One region of the Pectobacterium hainanensis genome, then DNA from elsewhere that is predicted to be linked to it. Evidence: predicted binding sites of a transcription regulator. Region 1 holds the regulator's gene; each other region holds the start of a gene.

The links. Region 1 encodes CRP, which controls carbon source genes, mostly activating them, when cyclic AMP is high. Its sites were predicted from a motif close to ATGTGANNNNNNTCACAT; they were not measured.
Region 2: a site for CRP is predicted at 1,424-1,441, ahead of yrbN (protein YrbN). Genes of this name have one in related genera too.
Region 3: a site for CRP is predicted at 825-842, ahead of deoC (deoxyribose-phosphate aldolase). Genes of this name have one in related genera too.
Region 4: a site for CRP is predicted at 1,218-1,235, ahead of ACKPVM_RS07040 (iron-containing alcohol dehydrogenase). Genes of this name have one in related genera too.

Annotation. Positions count from the first base shown of each region.
Region 1 is NZ_JBJYIN010000006.1:227,654-229,862, reverse strand. Features, by position in the region: gene ACKPVM_RS08455 (OsmC family protein) at 1-313, opposite strand, end outside; gene crp (cAMP-activated global transcriptional regulator CRP) at 632-1,264, shown strand; gene argD (bifunctional acetylornithine/succinyldiaminopimelate transaminase) at 1,337-2,209, opposite strand, start outside.
Region 2 is NZ_JBJYIN010000015.1:48,631-50,839, forward strand. Features, by position in the region: gene pnp (polyribonucleotide nucleotidyltransferase) at 1-322, shown strand, start outside; gene nlpI (lipoprotein NlpI) at 457-1,341, shown strand; gene yrbN (protein YrbN) at 1,454-1,525, shown strand; gene ACKPVM_RS15180 (DEAD/DEAH family ATP-dependent RNA helicase) at 1,518-2,209, shown strand, end outside.
Region 3 is NZ_JBJYIN010000008.1:127,999-130,207, forward strand. Features, by position in the region: gene deoC (deoxyribose-phosphate aldolase) at 37-717, opposite strand; gene rbsK (ribokinase) at 915-1,844, shown strand; gene fucP (L-fucose:H+ symporter permease) at 1,860-2,209, shown strand, end outside.
Region 4 is NZ_JBJYIN010000005.1:180,564-182,772, forward strand. Features, by position in the region: gene dtnK (D-threonate kinase) at 1-1,158, opposite strand, end outside; gene ACKPVM_RS07040 (iron-containing alcohol dehydrogenase) at 1,371-2,209, shown strand, end outside.

The DNA of each region.
Region 1 (2,209 bases):
CTGCCCTTTCCACCGCTTTATCCGTTAATGCTTTTCCCGTGACCATAAAATGCAGATTAATATGCGTAAACAAGCGAGGGGATTCCGTTCTGCGTTCCGAAGTCAGTTTCACTTCACAATCGATAACATCGTAACGTCCTTTCTGTAAAATCGATACCACATCAATCGCGCTACAACTGCCTACCGACATCAAAACCATCTCCATCGGGCTCGGCGCTTTATCACCCGCATTACCATCCATCAAAATCTGATGCCCTGATGAGGATTCGCCCAGAAACGTTAATCCTTCCACCCATTTAACCCGTGCCTGCATAGTGCCTCCACTAAAAAATTTTTGAAAATTTATACCGTTACTATACAAAAAAAGATGATAACCAGACCTTTGTCATGCTGAAGCGAGACAACACAAGACACTTCCTTCAAGCTGTGTTAAAAACGAAGGTAGAATCTGCCTGTTCTGGACAAACTCAGATACAAGGAAGATGATGGCGTCGCCAGATATTCGGTTCCAGTATATTCCCTGACGTCATTCTGCCTACACGGATTTTGACTTTTTAGCAGTAAATACGCCGTACAGGGAACTCTGAGCCCTGTAATTTGCGCAGTGAATTACAACAGAGGATGATAGCGAATGGTTCTCGGCAAACCGCAAACAGACCCAACTCTCGAATGGTTCCTTTCTCATTGCCATATCCATAAGTATCCATCGAAGAGCACGCTGATTCACCAAGGTGAAAAAGCAGAAACGCTTTACTACATCGTGAAAGGCTCCGTCGCAGTGCTGATCAAAGATGAAGAAGGCAAAGAAATGATTCTCTCTTATCTTAATCAGGGGGATTTTATCGGCGAACTTGGCCTGTTTGAAGAAGGTCAGGAGCGTAGTGCTTGGGTTCGCGCAAAAACGGCTTGTGAAGTCGCTGAAATCTCTTATAAGAAATTTCGGCAACTGATTCAGGTCAACCCTGATATCCTGATGCGTTTGTCCGCACAAATGGCAAGCCGCTTGCAGGTGACGTCAGAAAAAGTGGGTAACCTGGCTTTCCTTGATGTAACAGGCCGTATTGCCCAAACGCTGTTAAACCTGGCAAAACAACCGGATGCCATGACTCACCCGGATGGCATGCAAATAAAAATTACTCGTCAGGAAATTGGACAAATTGTTGGTTGCTCACGTGAAACCGTGGGCCGCATTCTGAAAATGTTGGAAGACCAGAATCTGATCTCCGCACATGGCAAAACGATTGTCGTTTACGGCACTCGTTAATCCCATCTTTAACCGATAAAAAAAGCGTGAAGGCGACTTCACGCTTTTTTTACGCTCTCATGATGACACGCATCAATCGGCGGCATTCACCACGCACTCGACGGCCTTCGCAAACTTCGCCATTCCTTGTTCAATATCATCCATCTCAATGACCAATGAGGGAACAAAACGAATCACATTCGGGCCTGCCATCAACACCATAACCCCTTGCTCCGTTGCCGCTGCCAAAAAGTCATGCGCTCGGCCATGCCACTCCGGTGTCAACTCTGCCCCTATCAATAATCCCATGCCGCGAATTTGCTCGAAAATACCATACTGCTGGTTAATTTTTTCCAACTCACGGACGAACTTATCATGGCGCTCAGCCACGCCAGACAGCACTTCTGGCGTATTAATTGTATCCAATGCAGCTTCCGCTACAGCACAAGCCAGTGGATTGCCACCGTACGTCGTGCCATGCACACCCACCGTCATCACTGAAGCAATTTCTTCAGTTGTCAGCATGGCGCTGATCGGAAAACCACCGCCCAACGCTTTTGCCGTCGTTAAGATATCTGGCGTAATACCGTAATGCATATAGGTAAATAACTTGCTCGTTCTACCCATTCCACTTTGGACTTCATCAAACACCAATAACGCATGATGTTGATCGCATAGCTCGCGCACGCCCTGCAAAAACTCCTGCGTTGCCGGGGTGATCCCCCCTTCACCTTGCACGGGTTCCAGCACGACAGCACAGGTGTGATCATCCATCACGGCCTTAACCGCTGCCAGATCGTTAAAAGGAACATGCACGATATCCGCTGGTTTTGGCCCGAAACCATCTGCATATTTAGGCTGTCCGCCAACCGAAACGGTAAACAGCGTACGGCCATGGAATGCATTGTAGAAGGCGATGATCTTGGTTTTATACGGGCTATGACGTTTGATCGCATAGTGACGGGC
Region 2 (2,209 bases), on a different contig from region 1:
CGGAGAAAAAGCGAAACACGCTATTCGTCGTATTGAAGAGATTACAGCTGAAATCGAAGTTGGCCGCGTGTATCAGGGTAAAGTTACCCGCATCGTTGACTTCGGTGCTTTTGTCGCCATCGGCGGTGGAAAAGAAGGCTTGGTGCATATTTCTCAGATCGCCGATAAGCGTGTTGAGAAAGTGACTGACTATCTGCAAATGGGCCAGGAAGTACCGGTCAAGGTTCTGGAAGTTGATCGTCAGGGACGCGTACGTTTGAGCATTAAGGAAGCCAATGCTCAATCTCAGGAAGCGGCTGCACCGTCTTCTGAGGAAGAATAATGTTACTCGCTGTGCAACACTGAACCGGTTACCTTAACGAGAGTGTGTTGTGTGTATCATAAGGATAAGGATATCCTTATGTTGAGTAGTCCGGGACAGGATGTTCATCCAATGTTTGTCTTCGGGAGTGGGAAATGAAGCCTTTCTTGCGCGGGTGTTATGTTGCAACAGCACTTATGCTGGCAGGATGCAGCAACACGGATTGGCGCAAAGATGCAGTATTGGCGATTCCGTTACAGCCTACTTTGCAGCAGGAAGTCATTCTGGCGCGTATGGAGCAGATCTTTGCAAGCCGGGCATTAACCGATGATGAGCGAGCGCAGCTATTATATGAGCGCGGAGTGCTGTATGATAGCTTGGGGTTGCGAGCATTAGCGCGAAATGATTTTTCACAAGCGCTAACGATCCGCCCTGATATGCCAGAAGTTTTTAACTATCTGGGTATTTATTTAACGCAGGCAGGCAATTTTGATGCTGCCTATGAAGCGTTTGATTCTGTACTAGAGCTTGATCCAACTTACAATTACGCGCGTTTGAACCGGGGCATCGCTTTGTATTATGGCGGTCGTTACCTGTTAGCGCAGGATGATCTGCTGGCGTTTTATCGAGACGATCCGAATGATCCTTTCCGTTCGTTATGGCTGTATCTTGTGGAGCGAGAAATCAATCCAGAGACAGCTAAAGTAGCGTTAAGTAAACGTTATAACGAAGCGCAGAAAGGGCCATGGGGATGGAAAATTGTCGAATTCTACCTGGGCAGTATCAGTGAAAAAACACTGATGCAGCGTCTGCAGGAAGAAGCTACGGATAACACTTCGCTCGCTGAGCATCTCAGTGAAACTGACTTCTATTTAGGTAAGCACTACCTAAGTCTGGGGGACAAGAACACCGCTTTGGCGCTGTTCAAGCTGACGGTTGCTAACAATGTTCATAATTTTGTTGAGCACCGCTATGCATTGTTGGAATTGGCGCTACTAGGCCAAGAGCAAGACGACCTATCAGGATCGGACCAGCAATAGCTGACGAACAATATTATCAGCCTTAAAAGACTACGGTTATCACCTTGGCGGGTGAGGGCTTTTTTGTTCGCTTTTTAATCCAATTTGAGCCGGTTCACACTTTTCAATGAAAATGACTGAAAATTTTCTCGACGAGTTATGTAGACTGGCCGCCATAGTTAATGAGGCACGTGTACATGACTGATGTATCTAATTCTTTTGCTGATTTGGGGCTGTCTGCTCCGATTATTAATGCCCTGACCGATCTGGGCTACGAAAAACCCTCGCCGATTCAGGCGGAATGTATTCCTCACTTGCTGAACGGTCGTGATGTGCTGGGTATGGCACAGACCGGTAGCGGCAAGACGGCAGCATTTGCTCTGCCATTACTTAATAATTTAAAACCTGAGTTAAAAGCGCCGCAGATGTTGGTGTTAGCGCCAACCCGTGAACTGGCGGTTCAGGTTGCAGAAGCCTGTAATGATTTTGCCAAGCACATGCATGGCGTGAATGTTGTTGCCCTGTATGGCGGACAACGTTATGACGTTCAGTTGCGTGCTTTGCGCCAGGGTGCGCAAATCGTTGTGGGTACGCCAGGTCGTCTGTTGGACCACTTAAAACGAGGGACGCTGGATCTGTCTAACCTGAGCGGCCTGGTTCTGGATGAAGCCGATGAAATGTTACGCATGGGCTTTATTGAAGATGTGGAAAACATCATGGCGCAGATCCCAGCTCAGCATCAGACAGCATTGTTTTCTGCAACGATGCCAGAAGCGATTCGCCGTATTACGCGTCGTTTCATGCAAGATCCACAGGAAGTTCGCATTCAGTCCAGCGTAACGACGCGTCCTGACATCAGCCAGAGCTACTGGACGGTGCATGGCATGCG
Region 3 (2,209 bases), on a different contig from region 1:
TTCCCTGATGATGAACCCGTTTATGCGGGATGAAGGTTAGTAGCTTCCTGCTGCGGCAGACTGACCCGATACGATAGCCACTCCGGAGCTGGTTCCGATACGCGTTGCCCCAGCGCGGATCATGATTTCTGCCGTGTGGCGATCGCGTACGGCACCAGAAGCTTTTACGCCGACGCCAGAACCGACGGTATCGCGCATGAGTTTGACGTGTTCTTCACGAGCGCCACCAGTGCTAAACCCCGTTGATGTTTTTACAAACGCAACGTTCAAGTCGCGACAGATTTCACAGACCAAAACAATCTGGGCGTCGTCAAGCAGACAGGTTTCTAATATTACCTTCAACGGTATAGCGGCGCAAACCTCGCGTACAGCCTGAATATCTGCTTTCACTGCATCAATATTGCCGCTCTTCAACCAGCCGACATTGATCACCATATCAATTTCTTGTGCCCCTGCATCAATAGCGGCCTTGGCCTCAAACACTTTAGACGCCGTAAGTCCCGCGCCTAAAGGGAAACCAATCACCGAGCAGACGTTAACCGCTGTGTCCTGTAATTGGCTGGCAACCAGAGGGACATAGCCGGAATTAACGCAAACGGCGTAGAAATGATGAGTTTTAGCTTCATCGCATAGCTTGATGATCTGTGCCTCTGTGGCGTCGGCGGCTAACAGGGTGTGATCGATATAAGGGGAGTAATCGCGAGTTTCGCTGTTCATGGTTGATTCCTTTAGCTGTTCAATAAATTTATTTTGTTATAATAATAACATTTAACATCGATTATCAATCTTTATTGTTCTAATTTTTGCATGTCACACGTTTAATCATGCGATATTTGTCACATTAATAACAAATGTGGATTGTTATTGTTACTGTAGTGACATTTAATGTTGAAAAAATGCCAGAGGGAAGTGTTATGGATATTGCAGTTATTGGTTCAAACATGGTTGACCTGATTACCTACATTAATGAAATGCCAAAAACGGGCGAAACGTTGGAAGCCCCTTCTTTTGAGATTGGCTGTGGTGGGAAAGGGGCGAATCAGGCTGTTGCAGCGGCGAAGCTTGGGGCATCGGTCATGATGGTCAGTCGGGTCGGGGACGATCTTTTTGCCGATAATACCGTTAAGAATTTACAGCACTTTGGCGTGGATACGCAGTACGTCACTGCCGTTGCCGGTGTATCGAGCGGCGTGGCTCCTATTTTTGTCGATGCCTCCTCACAGAATCGAATTTTGATCATCAAAGGGGCGAACGCTCATCTTTCTACACAGGATATCGATGCGGCATCTGAGTCACTTAAACAATGCAAGTTGCTGATCCTTCAATTGGAAATCCCGTTAGAAACGGTTTACTACGCCATTGATTTTGCTCGACGTCATCACATTCCCGTGATCTTAAATCCGGCTCCGGCTTCGCGTGATCTGGATATCGGTTATGCCTGTCAATGCGACTTTTTCATGCCGAATGAAACCGAGTTGGAAATTCTGACTGGTATGCCTGTCGATACCGAAGCGAATATTTTGCAGGCTGGTCGTTCGTTATTAGCGAAAGGGTTGAAGAATTTGATCATCACGATGGGGCACCGTGGGTCGGTGTGGATGACGGGCGATCAGGTACACCATGTTGACCCTGTTAGCGTTCATGCCATTGATACCAGCGGAGCAGGCGATGCGTTTATTGGCTGTTTTGCACACCATTTTGTTCGTAACGGAGAAATTAAATCGGCGATGGAATATGCCTCAGCTTTTGCCGCTTATAGCGTTACGGGGAAGGGCACGCAGCGTGCATATCCGGATGCGGCACAATTTCATCAGTTTCTTGCCAGCCATTCGCTTGCTAAATAATCCGGGGAAAACATTATGCGTCAGAACATCATCCAAATGCCTGATGGCTATCTGAATAAGACGCCATTATTTCAATTTATTCTGCTGTCGTGTTTGTTTCCGTTGTGGGGTTGCGCGGCCAGTCTGAACGATATCTTAATCACGCAGTTCAAGAGCGTATTTGAGCTGAGTGATTTCGCCAGTGCATTGGTGCAGAGTGCTTTTTATGGCGGCTACTTTTTGATTGCGATTCCGGCATCGGTGGTGATCCGGAACAGCAGTTACAAGATCGCTATTCTGATTGGCTTAACGCTGTATATTGCCGGATGCAGCCTGTTTTATCCGGCATCGCACATGGCGACCTATACCATGTTTTTGGCGGCGAT
Region 4 (2,209 bases), on a different contig from region 1:
AAAGCCGCTAGCCCCCAAAGCCGTTGCCACCGCAATCGCTATGTCGCCACCGGATAAATACAGCCCACCCAGCCGTTGTTGATTCATGATTCTTTTATCAACCACAATACTGCGCACCAGTTCTCCCAGCGCACGACTGATCGTTTCACCAAGCTGCTGACGGCTCAGTTCGTAGTGTCGGCACAAGTCATCGATTTCAAACCGCTGGCTATCGCGGTGACAGGTGCGAATAATGCAGTGCTGCCGTTGTACCAGCGTGGTAATGATGTCATCACGCCAATGCTTAATTTCCGTCAACGCCGAATCTGAAAGTAACGCATTGATATCGACATCAATAATATTGACATTGGGTTTATGGCTAGCGGCCACGATCTGTTTTTGAGCGATATCGCTCATTGACCCAACTACCGCAAGCAATGGCCGATATGATTTCGGTTGGAAATGAAGACGTTGTGCCAGCGCTTCACTTAGCCCAGATGATCCGACCAATAGCGGCCGGAACGATAACGAGTTGGCAGCACTGATAATCTTTATCAGATCGTCTTGCGTTTCTGCATCCATAACCACCAGCCTTACACCGGCCTGAACCAGATGATGTAATTGCTGCGCCAGGTCAGGCTCACGCACTGCCGACAAATGGATTTCAACAGCCGACAAGGTGGTTTGTTCCGCAACTCGCGCCATGATAGAAGCTGATATCACCGGCGTTTTTGGATCGCTGGCAAATTCAGTATCGGTCAACAGGCAACCATTAACCCAAACCTGCCCCTCGCGGGTCACACGCCCTAATGTCGGTGAGGCGGGAACAATCAGCGCGAAAGGCGCTTCTGTCGCAACGAGGGCTGATTCGATTTCTGCACCTATATTCCCGCGTAAAGTAGAATCAATCTTTTTAAAGACCCACCCTCTCCCCCCGGCGGAAAACCATGCCTCAATCGCCTTAGCGGTACGCTGAGCAGCCAGCGTTGAGCTGACAGCACGACTGTCGGTATTAATCACAACCGCATCACCCAACAAGTCACGCTGTAACTTGTTAATGTCAAAAACCACATTGACCTGAGCACCGTTAAGAGACAGGCCGACACCGGCATCATTTGCACCGGTAAAGTCATCCGCAACGACCAATACATGAACGGCTGTCTGCTGCGCTGTCGGCATACTTTATCCTCGGGTTATCAATTTGCTGACAATGATTATATTAAATCATATTTGATTATATGTGAGCAATCTCAAATTATTTAAAATGAATTTAACTTATAAAATAGCCACGAAAGCGAGCAAATGGCCGTATTGATTGATTAACAACAGTCAATTTGATTAAAAAAAATCAACACCATTTGTTAACATGGGTAAAAAACAAGGTAATACACATGAACATCAATAGCACAGTCATCAGTGGCTACCGGGTATTACAGGATATTCGCCATCTTATGGCAGGCAAACAGCATGTGCTGTTTGTGACAGACAAGAACATCATCAGCCTGCCTGATGTACAGACACTGATCGAACAAGTGAAACAAGAAATTCCAGAGGTGTTGCTGGTAGATAATGTTCCCGCCGAACCCAGCCAACATGATGTCGCCAACATACTGGCGCAACTTCCTCAAACCCGTACCGACCTGGTTATCGGGGTGGGAGGAGGCAGCGTACTGGATGTAGCCAAACTGCTTTCTGTTTTATGTGCGGGTGATGATGCCGTCACGCTGGAAAGCCTGTTGGCCGGAGAGAAACCGACACGCCGGACGACGTCCTTACTGATTCCAACGACGGCGGGTACAGGCTCCGAAGCCACGCCCAACGCGATCTTAGCCATCCCTGAAAAAGAAACTAAAGTCGGCATTATCACGCCGGTTATGCTGCCAGACTACGTTGCTCTGGTTCCTGAACTGACTATCAGCATGCCTGCCCATATTGCTGCCTCGACAGGGATCGACGCGTTATGCCACCTGATCGAATGCTTCACATCGACCATCGCCAACCCAGTCAGTGATAACTATGCGTTGATCGGCTTGAAAAAATTATTTGCCAATATTGAGGCTTCCGTACGCGAGCCAGAAAACCTGGAAGCCAAATTGAATATGTTGTGGGCCTCCTACTATGGCGGTGCGGCCATTGCTCATTCAGGTACTCACCTGGTGCATGCCATGTCCTACCCTCTTGGCGGTAAGTACCATATTCCCCACGGCGCTGCGAATGCCATCCTACTCGC